DNA from 2 places in the Dongia sp. agr-C8 genome. Region 1 is predicted to be linked to the other one. Evidence: riboswitches for the same ligand, from Rfam matches in the RefSeq annotation. Region 1 holds a riboswitch; the other holds the start of a gene.
What was found. Region 1 has a riboswitch for S-adenosylmethionine ahead of ACYQ4T_RS23160 (homoserine O-succinyltransferase). Riboswitches for the same ligand answer to the same signal wherever they lie in the genome.
Positions count from the first base shown of each region.

Region 2: another riboswitch for S-adenosylmethionine. It lies ahead of metZ (O-succinylhomoserine sulfhydrylase); the one in region 1 lies ahead of ACYQ4T_RS23160 (homoserine O-succinyltransferase).

Region 1 covers NZ_BAAGHZ010000004.1:611,470-618,834, reverse strand. Annotated here, with positions in the region: gene ACYQ4T_RS23170 (aminotransferase class III-fold pyridoxal phosphate-dependent enzyme) at 1-1,268, opposite strand, end outside; gene ACYQ4T_RS23165 (Lrp/AsnC family transcriptional regulator) at 1,391-1,813, shown strand; gene ACYQ4T_RS23160 (homoserine O-succinyltransferase) at 1,840-2,757, opposite strand; SAM riboswitch at 2,824-2,901, opposite strand; gene alkB (DNA oxidative demethylase AlkB) at 2,942-3,580, opposite strand; gene ACYQ4T_RS23150 (hypothetical protein) at 3,577-4,194, opposite strand; gene ACYQ4T_RS23145 (antibiotic biosynthesis monooxygenase family protein) at 4,284-4,946, shown strand; gene ACYQ4T_RS23140 (arginase family protein) at 4,943-5,827, opposite strand; gene ACYQ4T_RS23135 (cation transporter) at 5,891-6,490, opposite strand; gene ACYQ4T_RS23130 (LysR substrate-binding domain-containing protein) at 6,494-7,365, opposite strand, start outside.
Region 2 covers NZ_BAAGHZ010000001.1:1,430,372-1,437,736, forward strand. Annotated here, with positions in the region: gene ACYQ4T_RS06580 (hypothetical protein) at 1-171, shown strand, start outside; gene ACYQ4T_RS06585 (acyl-CoA dehydrogenase family protein) at 176-1,849, opposite strand; gene ccrA (crotonyl-CoA carboxylase/reductase) at 1,876-3,156, opposite strand; gene ACYQ4T_RS06595 (YMGG-like glycine zipper-containing protein) at 3,622-3,834, opposite strand; gene ACYQ4T_RS06600 (hypothetical protein) at 4,135-4,470, opposite strand; SAM riboswitch at 4,713-4,789, shown strand; gene metZ (O-succinylhomoserine sulfhydrylase) at 4,844-6,040, shown strand; gene ACYQ4T_RS06610 (nuclear transport factor 2 family protein) at 6,133-6,528, opposite strand; gene ACYQ4T_RS06615 (methylmalonyl-CoA mutase family protein) at 6,670-7,365, shown strand, end outside.

The DNA of each region.
Region 1 (7,365 bases):
GGCCGCTCCTCTCCCCAGGCGCCGATCCCGAGCGTGACCCCTTCCCGGACGGTGATGTCATCCCAGAGGCGCTCGGCCTCTTCGGGGCGGCGGGCCGCTGAGGCCTTGGCGATCGGATGGTCGGGATCGCCGAAGGGCACGATGGCCTTGGCGTAGAAGGCGGTCGGTTGATCCAGCACCGGCTTCAGGGTTGCGCGGTTGGCGTCGATCCAGCGCACGACGCCTGCTGCGCCGGGCGCCGCCTCGAAGCCGCAGGCATGCCGCAGCATTCCGGTGGCGAGGGCCGGGTCCATGGCGCGCATGCGCCCCAGCATCGCCCAGGCCGGCGCTTCGCTGATGTTGAGATAGGCGTTGTCCTTGACCCGGTCGCGCCGCGAGGCGGAGAGGGTGACGCTGGTGACGAGGCGCATCGCCATCAGGTCGAACAGCAGGTCCAACTCCTCGGATTGGAGCGGGTGGACCTGGTGGTAGCCCGCGGCGATCGTGCCGGCGACGTCGATCGGTGCCGGCTGGTCGAGGATCGCATAGGCGCCGGCGACGGCGAGTTCGCCGATGGTGGCGGAATGGATAGCATCGCCAAAATCGATCAGCCCGACGATCCGCTGCCCGACGGCGCCGTCCACCAGCAGGTTGTTGTCATTGGCGTCGCCGTGGATGACCTGCGCGCGCAAGCGTGCCAGCCGCGGCGCTACCTTGGTCTCGAAGCGCTCCAGGAAATGATCGACCAGGGCGCGCTGTTTCGGGTCGATGAGAAAGTCGAGCCGCCCGCGCGAGCGGCCGGCCTGCTTGATGTCCCAATCGAAGTCGCGATGTGCGCCGGGATGGCCGAAGCTCTGCAATGCGCGATCCAGCCGCCCCAGGCACTCGCCGAGACTGTCATGCAGCGCCGCGGTCCGCTGGCTGCTGGAATAGAGCTGGCCGGGCAGCCAACTCACCAGCCGCACGAAATGCTCTGTCCCGCCGCGCATGCCGGTCCGGCCCAGGTCTTCGCCGGACAGGGTCGGCCGCAAGTGCGGCAAGGGGAGACTGGGATCGATGGCCTGAACGTGGCGCAGCAAGGCGGCCTGGAAGGCCAGCGCCTGATGGTCCTCAGCTGCATTCGCGATCTTCAGCACCCAGCCGGTGCCATTCGCCTCGGTCAGCCGAAAGTTCTGGTCGCGCTCGCTGTCGAGCCGGGTGAACTCGCCGGAGAGGCCGTAGAGCGTGTCGGCGATGCCCGCCACTTCGGCGATGGAGAATTGCGGCGGCAGCGTCGTCAGGACCGACATGGAGCACTCTCTATGGGATAGGGGAATCATTGACCCGGCGGCCAATTTGCGGAGGATGGGGGCCGCGACACAACCGCCCTTTTGGCTCCCCATTCCGCCACTTTGACCGGTCCCGCCGCCTGATGCGCCCAATCGATGAAAAGGACCGGCAGATCCTGGACTTGCTGCGGGCGGATGCGCGCCTGCCGCTGAAGACCTTGGCCGCCAAGGTAGGGCTGGCGCGTTCGACCCTGCGGGACCGGTTGTCGAAGCTGGAATCCGACGGCATCATTCGCGGCTACCGCGCCGAGATCGCGGAGAGCGGGCCAGCCGTCTCCGTCTATCTCTTCGTGCGGTTGAAGACCACGCCGGCGCCGAGCTTCATAGCCATGCTCCGCCGGATCGCCGAGGTGCGGTCCTGCACCTCGCTCACCGGAGACATCGATCTGCTGGTCGAGCTCTCGGCCGCCAGCACCGATCGGGTCAACGCGTTGCGCGATCGGATCTCTTCTCATGAGGCAGTGGCCGACCTCACCACCTCGATCGTGCTCAATCGGGATATCTGATCGGGCGGGATATCTGAGGCGGCGCGCTACTTCCCGACCTTCTCGATGTCGAACGGCACCGTCTGGTAGATCTCGTTGATCCAGTTCGAGATGAAGAGATGCCCGTGCGGGCGCCAGCGATTGAGCGGCGTCTGGCTGGGATCGTCGTTCGGGAAGTAGTTGTGCGGCAGCTTGATCGGCACGTTGGCGGCGACGTCGCGCGCATATTCGTCGCCGAGCGAGTTCGCGTCGTATTCCATATGATCGAGCACATAGAGCCGGCGCGTGCCCTTGGTCTGGGCGATGCAGACACCCTTGCTTTCGGAATAGGCCAGCACGTCCACATCCGGGCAGGCCGCGACATCGGCGGTGCGGATCTCGGCCCAGCGCGAGATGGGAATCTGGAACTCGTCGGAGAAGCCGATCATGAAAGGCGAGGAGGTCTTGGTGATCTTCTGGCGATAGACCCCGAATGCCTTCTCCGGCAGCTGATGCTTCGGAATCTTGTGGAAATGGTAGAGCGCTGCCATGCCGGCCCAGCAGACATTGACCGTCGAATGGACGTTGGTCTCTGTCCAATCGAAGATCTGCTGCATCTCCGACCAGTAGGTCACGTCCTCATAGGGGATGTGCTCGATCGGCGTGCCGGTGATGAGCAGGCCGTCGAACTTCCGCTGCTTCACGGCTTCCCAGGGCTGATAGAAGTTCAGCAGATGCTCTTCCGCCGTGTTCTTGGACGTGTGGTTGCCGATCCGGATCAGCGAGAGCTCGACCTGCAGCGGCGTCGCCCCAAGCAGCCGGGCGAACTGCAGCTCGGTCTTGATCTTGTTCGGCATCAGGTTGAGCAGGCCGATCTGCATCGGGCGGATGTCCTGACGCACGGCCACCGTCTCGGTCATGAGACGAACGCCCTCGTTCACGAGGGTCTGGAAGGCGGGGAGCTTGTCTGGAATCTTGATCGGCATCAAAGTTCACCCAAAGAGCGGTCAGTTGACTCGCTTCGGGGTCCGCAGCCTTGGAATTCTCTGATGGGGATTCCGCAGGCGGCCCTTTAGCGAGTTGTTTAACGTGGCTGCAAGCCGGCCGGCCAAATCACCACGGAATGTCTTCCATTTAGCCCAACGGGCGCCAAAGCGCCAGTGACAAAAATCACCCTAAGGCCCTGCGAAAGGTCAGGTTTATGCGCTTTTTCCCCAGTAGGGGATGGACGGCGTCCTTCAAGGCGGCGACCCCGTGGAAGAAAAGGCGGGAAGGACCTCCCCAGACCGCGACATCGCCATGGTTCAACGGGTATTTGGCGGTGGGATCGCCGCGCTGCGGGCCGCCGAACAGGAAGGTGGCCGGCAGGCCGAGCGAGACTGAGACGATCGGCTGGCACATGTCCTGCTCGTCCTGATCTTGGTGCAGGGAGAGCTTGGTGCCGGGTTCGTAGCGGTTGATCAGGCAGGAATCCGGCCGGAAGTCGGGGTAGCCCGCCTCCGCCGCGGCTTCGGTCGCGAGGGCCTGGAAGCAGGCCGGCATCGGCGGCCAGGGCCTGCCGGTCGTGGGGTCGGTCGGGCTGTAGCGATAACCCTTGCGGTCGGTGACCCAGCCGACGGTGCCGCAGGTCGTCATCGCGACCGACATCGTGTATCCGCCGGGCGTCATCATGTGGCGGAACGGCGCTTGGGCAGTCACCGCTTCGATTGCGGCGAGCAGCTCACCCTCGCGCGGCAAGGCGAAACCCCGGAGGAGCACGGCACCCGCCGCCATCGTCTCGCGGGGCTCGGCGAAGAGATCGCGCATCATGCCGCGGCGCTCGCATGCAGCACCGGGCGATAGCCGGCGCGCAAGGCGGCGAGCGTCGAGGGCGGCGTCAGCAGGCCCTCGGCCAGCGGTGCCTCATTGACAGCTTCATAGCCGAAGGGTGTCCAGCGTAGCGGACGACCGTGCAGAACCAGGAAGGCGCTGTCGCCCGCGGCGATCATCGAGCCGTCCGGTAGTCGTTCGATCGCCCCCGGCATCGGGTGGATGCGCTTCTTTCGCAGCTGCAGGCGTTCGCGATGCAGGATGGCGTCCATCTCCGGTGCAGCGAGGATCGGGCCGCCATTGCCTTGGGCCCAAGCGGCGCGGAAGGCCTCGACCCGAGCGCGGCTGCAATAGAAGCAGGGGCGATGGCCGGCGGCGAGCGCGGTGGCCTCATCCAGGAAGAAGAGCTCGGTCCAGCTGCGCTTCGCCATCGGCACGCGGTGGAAGTGTTTGTACTTGAGCTGGCAGACCAGCCAGCATTTCAGGCTCCAGCGCTTCTTCAGCAGGGTGCGCGTCTCCGGGTCATGGATGATTCCCCGGTTGCCGGTGAACATCCCGCGCGCCGGGGTCGCGATGATCTCGCCGAAGGGGGTGACGCGGTTCTGCAGCGGCATGACGATACGGGTTCGGCCGAACTGAAAAGGCGAGCCTAGCCGGAGGGATGCTCTAATATCCATCCGGATCATGCTGATGTGAGCGGCCGATGTTCGCGGTGGTGTTCGAGGTCCAGCCGAGATCCGACAAGTGGGATGACTATCTGGGCCTGGCCCAGCTGCTGAAGCTTGATCTGCAGGCGATCGATGGATTCATCGACGTCACCCGCTATCACAGCCTGGCGCGGCCGGGCTGGCTGCTGTCGCTGTCGATCTGGCGCGATGAGAAGGCGCTGGTGCGTTGGCGTACCCAGGAACGGCACCATGGTGCCCAGGAGCGCGGGCGCTCGGAGATCTTCGGCGATTATCACCTGCGGGTCGGCCAGGTGACGCGCGACTCGCGCGAGGCGGATCTGCCGGAGCAGCGGCTCGACGAAACCGCGGTGGGAGCCGGTACGACCGTCACCCTGGTCAGCGGCCAGCGGCCGGCGGATTGGGTGAAGCAGAATGGCGCGGAGGCGGTTGCCGCGGTTCTCGGGTTGAAGAAGGATGCCGCAGGCTTGGTCGCCTGGGATGTGTTTGACGCGGTGCTGGCGCCGGGCGACGTGATCCTGCTGTTGAGCTGGCGCGACCAAGCCTCGGCTGAGGGGTTCGAAGCGACGCTTGCAGCCACCGATGCGACGCGGCTGCGGCGGGTGCGGGTCGTGCGCGACTACGGGATGTTCGATCGGCGGGAGGCGCCGCAATACTATCCGGTGGTGGAGCGCCGCTAGGTCCCGTTGAGGCCTTCGCCCAAAGCAGCGGTGAAGCGGCGGGCGATCGACCCGTCCTTGTCGAGCTTCGGGTTGAAGATGGTGATATCGATGCCGAGCGCCTTGCCGCTGGCGAGCGCGGTGCGCAGGATCGTCGTCAACTCATCCCATTGCAGGCCGCCGGGCATCCGGTAGTCGACCGCCGGCATGATCGCGTCGTCGAGCACGTCGGCGTCGAGATGAATCCAAAAGCCGTCGAGCTCCGCGCGGGTCAAGCGGGTGAGCGCGCGCCGTGCGGTGGCGGCCGCACCGCATTCGCGCAAGGCATCGAGAGTGATGATGCCGATTCCGGTATCCGCAACGCTCTGGCTGCCGTGGCTCTCGGCGTCGACGGTATCGCGATGGGCGAGCAGGGTCACGTCTTCATCGCGGACCAGCGGGTGGCAGCCTTCCAGGTTCGTCACGATATCCGGCCCGCGTCCCGTGACCAGAGCGAGGTCCATGGACGCGGCTTCGCCGTTCGGCTCGGCTTCGGGCTGATAGAAATCCGCATGGCCGTCCAGGAACAGCAGGCCGGCGCGACCCCGGCGTCGGGTCGCCAGCGTGCAGCCGAGCAGGATCGAGCAATCGCCGCCCAGTACCACGGGAAACTCGCCCGCCTCGAGCAAGGGCTCCAGCCGATCGGCCAGCGCCACCGCGTATTGCGCGAGGCCTTTTGGATTGAGCAGCCTGGTCTCCGGGTCGCGCCGCGCGTCGTAGGGCGGCGGCTCGACCCGGCCGGCGCGACGGGCCGGGAGGCGTTCCGCCAGGCCGGCGCCGAGCAAAGCTTCCGGTAAAGTCTCCACGCCTTTCGGAAAGAGCCCAAGCACCGAGGGCGCTTCGACGATGGCGAAACGGGTCATGCGTGATTCTCCCTGACTGCAGAAGAGATAGGGAGAGACCACACCGACTGCAATGTAGCTGTCTTACGATTTGGCGGTCTTGTGCTCTGCTCGCGCCGCTTGCCAGACCTCGCGGGCCGCGTCGGCATTGAGCAGGGCGACGCCGATGCCGACCAGAAGATCGGGCCAGATCGACGGCCAGAGATGTGCGGTGACCAGGCCGGCGCCGATGATGGCGAGATTGGCGTAAGCGTCGTTGCGCGCCGAGAGGAAGGCGGCACGGGTGAGGCTGCCGCTGTGCTCGCGGAACTTGGCGAGCAGGAAGGCGCAGGAGAGGTTCACCGCCAGGGCGCCCAGCCCGGTGAGGCTCAATGAAACCGGGTCGGGTGGCGTGGGGTTGAGAAACTTCTCGACGCCGGTCCAGATCGTCGCGGCGGCCGGCGCCAGCAGGATGCCGGCCAGCAGCATGCCGAGCCGCGCGCGGGCCTGCAGCGACCAGGCCAGCGCCAGGAAGATCAGCAGATTAACCGAAGTGTCCTCGAAGAAGTCGACGCTGTCGGCGAACAGCGAGACCGAGCCGATGCGCAAGGCGACGACGCATTCGAACAGGCCGTAGGCCAGATTCAGCAAGGCGACGACGAGAACAGCGCGGCGCAGCATGGTGGGATCAATACTGCGATCCATGCTTTAGCGCAATTCGGCGATCACAGCCTGGACCATGGGCGAGGCGGCCATGGCACTGCGGGTCAGCGCCGTGATGCGGCGGCGCAGCGGCGCCCCGGCGGCGCAGCGGAGTGTCACGGCCTTGGCGCTGGGGAATTTGAGGCCGAGTTCAGGGACGAAACCGATCCCCAGCCCGGCGGCCACCATCTGCAGTACCAGGTCGTAGTCATCGACCGTGTGCGTGATCCGCGGTGCGAAACCCGCAACCGCACAGGCGCGTTCGACGAGTTCGCGGTCGTCTTGGCCCCGGGAGCCGACGATCCAATCCGCATCGGCCAGGCTCTTCAGCGGCACCGGATCGCGCGCACCTCGACGGGTCGGCGGCAAAGCCAGCAGGACGCGTTCTTCCATCAGCGGCGTCGCGACCAGGCCGGGCACGTCCGGCCGCGGCACCAGGCTGTAGACAAAGCTCACCGCCAGATGGCAGCGGCCGCTGCGCACGGCCTCGATACTGTCGGCGGGCTCGAGATCGTGCAGCACGACGCCCAGTTCCCGATAGCGCTTGCGTGCGCGGATGACCGCGGGCAGCAAATGCGCCTTGGCGAAGCTCGGGAAGCAGGCGATCTGCAAGGTTCCGCGCGGCTTTTCCCGGCTGGCTCTGAGGTCCAGCTCGGCGGCTTCGACGGCGCGCAGAATCTCCTCGGCATGGGCAGCCAGGCGCGTTCCCTCGGCGGTCAAGCGGACGCGGCGGCCGGCGCGCTCGAACAGCTTGGCGCGGGCCTCGCGTTCCAGGGTGGCGAGCTGCTGCGAGACCGCCGAGGAGGTCAAGCGAAACGCCGCGGCGACCGCGGTCATGGTGCCGCGATGGCTGAGCTCGCGCAGCAGGCGCAGGCGAT
Region 2 (7,365 bases), on a different contig from region 1:
ATCAGCCTGAATCTGATCGGTTCAGCCAGCATGGACTTTGAGGTCTTCATTCCGATTGAGGACGCCGCCAATTTCATGGTGCACGTTCCAGCGGAAGTTGCTTCGCTCGCCGGTCAGAATCGGCTCGCTGTCGAGCTGTCCATCTATCCATTGTTTCGAAGAAGAGGCTGACAGATCAGTTCCGCCCGCTCAGCAGTCCGCGGGCGACGACCTGGGCCTGGATCTCGGCGGCGCCTTCGAAGATGTTGAGGATGCGCGCGTCGCAGAGGACGCGGCTGATCGGGTATTCCTGGGCGTAGCCGTTGCCGCCGTGGATCTGCAGGGCGTTGTCGGCGTTGGACCAGGCGGTGCGCGCGGCCAGCAGCTTGGCCATGCCGGCGGGGATGTCGCAGCGGCGGTCGCTGTCCTTCTCGCGGGCGGCGAAATAGGAGAGCTGGCGGGCGATCATGGTCTCGACTGCCATCCAGGCCAATTTGCCGGAGATGCGCGGGAAGGCGTAGATCGGCTTGCCGAACTGGATGCGCTCCTTGGCGTATTTGAGGCCGAGCTCCATGGCGCATTGCGCGACGCCGACCGCACGGGCCGCGGTCTGAATGCGGGCGCTCTCGAAGGTCGCCATCAATTGCTTGAAGCCTTCGCCCTCGGCGCCGCCTAGCAGGTTCTCGGCCTTCACTTCGAAGCCGTCGAAGGAGAGTTCGTATTCCTTCATGCCGCGATAGCCGAGGACCGGGATCTCGCCGCCCTTCATGCCCTTGGCGGGGAAGGGATCGGTTTCAGTGCCGCGCGGCTTCTCGGCGATGAACATCGAGAGGCCGCGATAGTCGGTCGAGTTGGGATCGGTGCGCGCCAGCAGGGTCATCACGTCGCTGCGCGAGGCATGGGTGATCCAGGTCTTGTTCCCGGTCACCTTGTAGACGTCACCGTCCTTCGCGGCGCGGGTGCGCAAGCTGCCGAGATCGGAGCCGGTGTTGGGCTCGGTGAAGACCGCGGTCGGCAGGATCTCGCCTGAAGCGAGCTTCGGCAGCCAATGCTGTTTCTGCGCCTCGGTGCCGCCGAGGCGGATCAGCTCGGCCGCGATCTCCGAGCGGGTGCCCAAGGAGCCGAGGCCGATATAGCCGCGCGACAGCTCCTCGGTGACCACGCACATCGCGAGCTTGCCGAGCCCGGCGCCGCCGAAATCCTCCGGCACCGTCAGGCCGAACACGCCCATCTCGGCGAGCTGCTCGATCACGGCGATCGGGATCAATTCGTCTTTCAGATGCCATCGATGCGCATCCTCGCGATGCGCTTCGGCGAAGGCGTGGAACTGGTCGCGGACAATGGTGAGCGCCTCGTCGTCGAGCGCCGCTTCGCCGAAATTTCCGTCGGCGATCCGCGCGGCGAGGGCGGCACGGGCTTCCGCGGAGTTGCCGATCGAGATCAGGTCCGGGATCGCCTCCAGCGGATGCAGGTCGTTGCCCGTGAGGCCGAGGTCGGCGGGACGCACGATCTCGCCTTGGCTCATCGGGAAGCCGCCGCCGATCTGGGCGAGATACTCGCCGAAGCCGATCTGCAGGATCAGCGCCTCGGTCTCACCGAAGCGGGTTGTCTCGTTGAGGCGCTCGGCCCAGGAGAGCAGCTGCGCCAAGGCCGTCGCGTAGGTGGCGAGCCAGGCAAAGCCATGGGCGGCGAACTGCGCGCGGTCGAAGGCGGCGCTGTCGATCTTGCCGCCGGAGGTGACGCGCGCGGCGACGGTGCGGCGCGCGGTCTCGACGATGGTCTCGGCGGCGTTGAGGCCGACGTGACACCGTTCAAGCAAATTCGGCAGCAAGGGTGTGGCTGCCGCGCTATCGGCAGCCTTAACAGCCATTTGCGCCGACATCACTCTTTCCCCACTTAGTCTTCTTGGCAGTCTTCTATGGTGCGCCGGCCGGGCCGCTTGGCCTGGACCAGCACCGCCATGTTGCCGGGCTTGTGCTGGTTCTTCCACATCTTCATGTGGGCGAGCGGGATGTCCTCCCAGGAGAAGACCTCGGACATGCAGGGATCGATGCGGCGCTCGACCACCAGGTGGTTGGCCTGGCTGGCCTGCAAGAGGTTGGCGAAATGGCTTCCTTGGATGCGCTTCTGGCGCATCCAGACGAAGCGCGCGTCAAAGGTGATGTTGTAGCCGGTGGTGCCGGCGCAGAACACGACCATGCCGCCGCGCTTCACCACGAAGCAGGAGACCGGGAAGGTCGCTTCGCCGGGATGCTCGAAGACGAAATCGACGTCGATGCCCTTGCCGGTGATGTCCCAGATCGCCTTGCCGAAGGCGCGGCACTTCTTCATGTACTCGGCATAGGTCGCGGCGTCGTCGACATCGGGGAGCTGGCCCCAGCAGTCGAAGTCGTTGCGGTTGATGACGCCCTTGGCGCCGAGCTGCATGACGAAGTCGCGCTTCGATTCGTCGGAGATGACGCCGATCGCATTGGCGCCGGCGGTGGAGATGAGCTGCACCGCCATCGAGCCGAGGCCGCCCGAGGCGCCCCAGACCAGCACGTTGTGACCGGGCCGCAGGATATGCGGGCGATGGCCGAACAGCATGCGATAGGCGGTCGCCAGCGTCAGGGTGTAGCAGGCGCTTTCCTCCCAGGTGAGGTGCTTGGGGCGCTCCATGAGCTGGCGGCCCTGCACCCGGCAGAACTGGGCGAAGGATCCGTCCGGGGTCTCGTAGCCCCAGATGCGCTGCGAGGGCGAGAACATCGGGTCGCCGCCGTTGCACTCCTCGTCGTCGCCGTCGTCCTGGTTGCAATGGACCACGACCTCGTCGCCGACCTTCCAGCGCTTCACGCGAGAGCCGATGGCCCAGACGATGCCGGCGGCGTCGGATCCGGCGATGTGATACTCGGCCTTGTGCACGTCGAAGGGGGAGATCGGCTTGCCCAAGCCCGCCCAGACGCCGTTGTAGTTGACGCCGGCGGCCATCACCATGACCAGGACCTCGTCAGCCTCGAGCTTCGGCGTCTCGACCACCTCGACCTGGAACGACTTGTCGGGCGGACCATGGCGCTCGCGACGGATCGCCCAGGCGTACATCTTCGCAGGCACGTGCCCCAGCGGCGGGATCTCGCCGAGCTCGTAGAGCTCCTTCGGCGGGGGACCTTTCGGCGCTTCGCCCGCGGTCTTCTTGGTCATCGGAATGACGACGGCATTGTCACTCATTGAAGCCTGCTCCCATGGCCCAGAGACGCTCAAAATTAATTCGCAGGTGCGAAATCCGTTGCATCCTGCCTTCGCATTTGCAGAAGGGTCAAGTCCGAATCTTTACGAAACTGTCTCAAGCGCAGAGATAAATGTTCAAATGATGCGCGATCGATCGAAGGGATGAAATTAAATATTGCCCGCAAAGTGCGCGCCGCACCATGGACGACCCGGCCCAGTTCGGGCTCCGGCTTGACCCAAAAGAAAAGCGCCCGGCTTTCGCCGGGCGCCAGTCGAGGCATAAGCCTCAGCCACGAAGCCCAGGTCCGTGGGTGGGGAGACCGGGCCAGAGTTGGGCTTCGTCGGGCGCTTTTGCGGTTCCAGTCGGGGGTCCGAAACCGCAGCGCTTTTGATTATTCCATTCTCAACTGCTTCGCGTTCATCCTTCGCGGTGGATCCTCAATCGTCGCCGCAGCAGAGCGCGCCTGTGGCTGCACCCGCTGCACCGCCGATCAGCGCGCCGGCAACCGGTGCGCCGGTCAGCAGACCGATACCTGCGCCGCCCGCTGCGCCGATGGCGCCGCCGCTGACGGCTCGCTGTTCCCGGTTCGACATGCCTGAGCAGCCGGCCAGGAAGGCCACGAGTAGAACGCTCGCGATAACGCGCTTCATGGATAAGACTCCTTCTCACATTCCATGACCCGCGAGAGGTTCCCCCGTAGGGCGATTTCGCAGTGGAAAGGCCCTTCGGTCATCTCGCCTCAGTAAACGACCAAACGCGGCAAAAGTTCGCGGCCGGTGCTGCAAATTCGGAGCGAATTATCCGAGTCGTTTTTTCTGAGTTGAATTTCAGGCACTTAAGAGTGCGGATTCACGGCAGTGTGAATCCGCTCACGGCAGCCTGTGCCACAAACAAAAGCGCCCCGACCGCTGGAGCCGGGGCGCGTGTTGCCGCTCACGCAGAGCGCGGCGTCAGAGGCGGAACTGCAGGCTGATCGCCGGCTGCGGTTGCGGGACGACATAGACCGGCGGCGGCGGCGCGTAGTAGACGCGCGGCGGCGCTTCGTAATACACCGCCGGCGGCGGCGCGTAATAGACCCGCGGCGGCGGCGCATAATAATAGCCGTTGCGCACCACCACCGGACCCGGGCCCCAGCCGTGGCCGTGCTTCTTCCAATGCTTGCCGTGGTTCCAGCCGTTGCCGTTCCAGTCGTCGTCGGCCTGTGCGGTCGAGATGCCGGCCGCCATCAAAGCCAGACCGCCCGCGAGCGCGGCGGCGATCGTCTTCGATCCTTTCAAGCGCAACATGATTTCTCTCCACTCCTGTCGGGGGCGGTTCCTGCCCTGCGCAGGCCGCGATCCTCGTGACGGTGATCGGAATCGCGGTTCGTCCCCCTGCATACAACGCGCGAGCCTAATGAACCCAGCAGCCCGCCGCGGTCACTTCGCTGTGAAGGAGAGCCGCTAAGCCACTGGAGATTGCGGCAGAATCGTGGCGGGCCTGGCCGACGGGCGATCGATTTGACATTCCCGCGCAGGCGTGGATACTCGCAGCGCTTCGTGGCGATTTGAGCTCGGCTTGCGGCCACGTTAAACATGCAGCTAAAAGGGTCTGGGACACGCATTTTGCACCTCGACCTTGCCGGTCGGGGTGTTTTTGTGTCCGGAGGTTTTTGATTCCATGACGAGCAAACGCGAGATCAAGTCGCACTGGCGCAGCGCGACGCGGCTGGTGCATGCGGGCCAGTCCCGCTCGGGGTTCAAGGAAACCGCCGAGCCGGTCTATTTCACGTCCGGCTATATCTACGAGAGCGCGGAGGAGGCGGAAGCCGCCTTCAACAATTCGCAGCCGCGCTTCGTCTATTCGCGCTTCGGCAATCCGACCGTCGCCATGTTCGAGGAACGGATGGCGGATCTCGAAGGCGCCGAAGCCGCGCGCGGCACCGCGAGCGGCATGGCCGCGGTCTTCGCGGCACTCGCCTGCCAGGTGAAAGCGGGCGATCGCATCGTCTCGTCGGACGCCTTGTTCGGGTCCTGCCAGTTCATCCTGGCCGAGATCCTGCCGAAATGGGGCGTCGAATGCGTCTTCGTCGACGGGCGCGACAACGATGCCTGGAAGCAGGCGCTCGGCAAGCCGACCAAGGCGGTGTTCCTCGAGACGCCGAGCAACCCGAGCCTGCGGCTGGTCGATCTCGAGACAGTCAGCCAGCTCGCGCATGCGGCGGGCGCCACGGTGGTGGTCGATAACGTCTTCGCGACGCCGCTGCTGCAGCAACCTTTGAAGCTCGGCGCCGATGTCGTCGTCTATTCCGCGACCAAGCATATCGACGGCCAGGGGCGCACCCTGGGTGGCGTCATCCTGGGCACGCAGAAGTTCATCACCGAGATCCTGCAGCCTTTCCTGCGTCATACCGGCCCCAGCCTGAGCCCGATGAACGCCTGGGTGCTGCTGAAGGGCCTGGAGACGCTGGAGCTGCGGGTCACGCGTCAGGCCGCCAGCGCCGAGGCCATCGCGCGCAAGCTCGCCGGCCATCCCAAGCTCTCGCAGGTGCTCTACCCGACGCTGGAAGGCTTCCCGCAGCGCGCGCTGGCGCAGAAGCAGATGAACGGCGGCGGCACCATGGTCGGCTTCAGCCTGAAGGGCGGCAAGGCGGCGGCCTTCAAGTTCCTGAACGCGCTCGACCTGGTGCTCATTTCCAACAATCTCGGCGACGCTAAATCGCTGGCGACGCATCCGATGACCACGACCCACCAACGCCTCACCGCCGAGCAGCGCGCCGCGCAGGGCATCGACGATGGGCTGATCCGTGTCTCGGTCGGCCTCGAGGATGCGCAGGACTTGATCGAGGACCTGGAGCAGGCGCTCAGCGCGGTTTGACTTCAGTCGTCATGCCCGGGCTTGTCCCGGGCATCTGGTGCAGGTCGGCGCCAGATTGCCGGGTCGAGCCCGGCAATGACGGCGAGTTGAGATCACCGCGCCGCGGCCGAGGCTTCGGTGTCGTAGATCCCGAGGAAGCGGGTGATCTTGCCGTGCTGCACGGTGAAAACGTGCACCCATTCGCTCTCGAACACCTTGCCGGAGGAGCGCGCGGCGCAGCGTTCCCAGCCGAGCACGGTGACATGCGCACCGCCGGGGATGAACTCGCGCGGCTCGAAGGCCTGGATGTCGTCGGCGGCCGCGACGTCGGCGAACCACTGGGCGACCTGCGGCTTGGTGAAGCGGCCGGTATAGGCGAGGCGCTGCGGGCCGATGAAGCGCCAGTCGACGGCGTCGCTCAGCAGATCGACGACGGCGGCGATATCGCCGCGGCCGAAGGCATGATAGGCGGCGCGGACCACGTCCACGCCGGCATCGCTCAACAGCATGACTTCCTCCCCGTCGGGTTGTGCTGATCCTCCTTCGCCGCCGCTGCGACTTTGGATGCAGAGCAGGGGGCTTGCCGGAGCCCGGCCGGCCGGGGCAATATTGCACTGCACAATGATAAGAAGCCGTTTTGGGAGTAGGCGATGAGTGGCGAAAAGCGCGAGCAACCCTGGCTGTTCCGGACCTATTCCGGGCACAGCTCGGCCGCGGCCTCGAACGCGCTCTATCGCACCAATCTCGCGCGCGGCCAGACCGGGCTTTCGATCGCCTTCGACCTGCCGACCCAGACCGGCTACGACGCCGACCATGCGCTGGCCAAGGGCGAGGTCGGCAAGGTCGGCGTGCCGGTCTCGCATCTCGGCGACATGCTGACCCTGTTCGACGGCTTGCCGCTCGGCGAGATGAACACCTCGATGACCATCAACGCGACGGCGCCCTGGCTGTTCGCGCTCTATATCGCGGCGGCGGAGAAGCAAGGCGTCGCGCGGGCCAAGCTGCAGGGCACGGTGCAGAACGACATCATCAAGGAATATCTCTCGCGCGGCACTTATATCTTCCCGCCGAAGCCGTCGCTGAAGCTCATCACCGACGTCATCAGCTTCGCCTATCGCGAAGTGCCGAAGTGGAATCCGACCAACGTCTGCTCCTACCATTTGCAGGAAGCGGGGGCGACGCCGGTCCAGGAGCTGGCCTATGCATTGGCCACCGCGGTCTGCGTGCTTGACGGCGTGAAGCAGTCGGGCCAGGTGCCGGCGGCGGATCTGCCGCAGGTGGTCGGGCGCATCAGCTTCTTCGTCAACGCGGGCCTCAAGTTCATCACCGAGATGTGCAAGATGCGC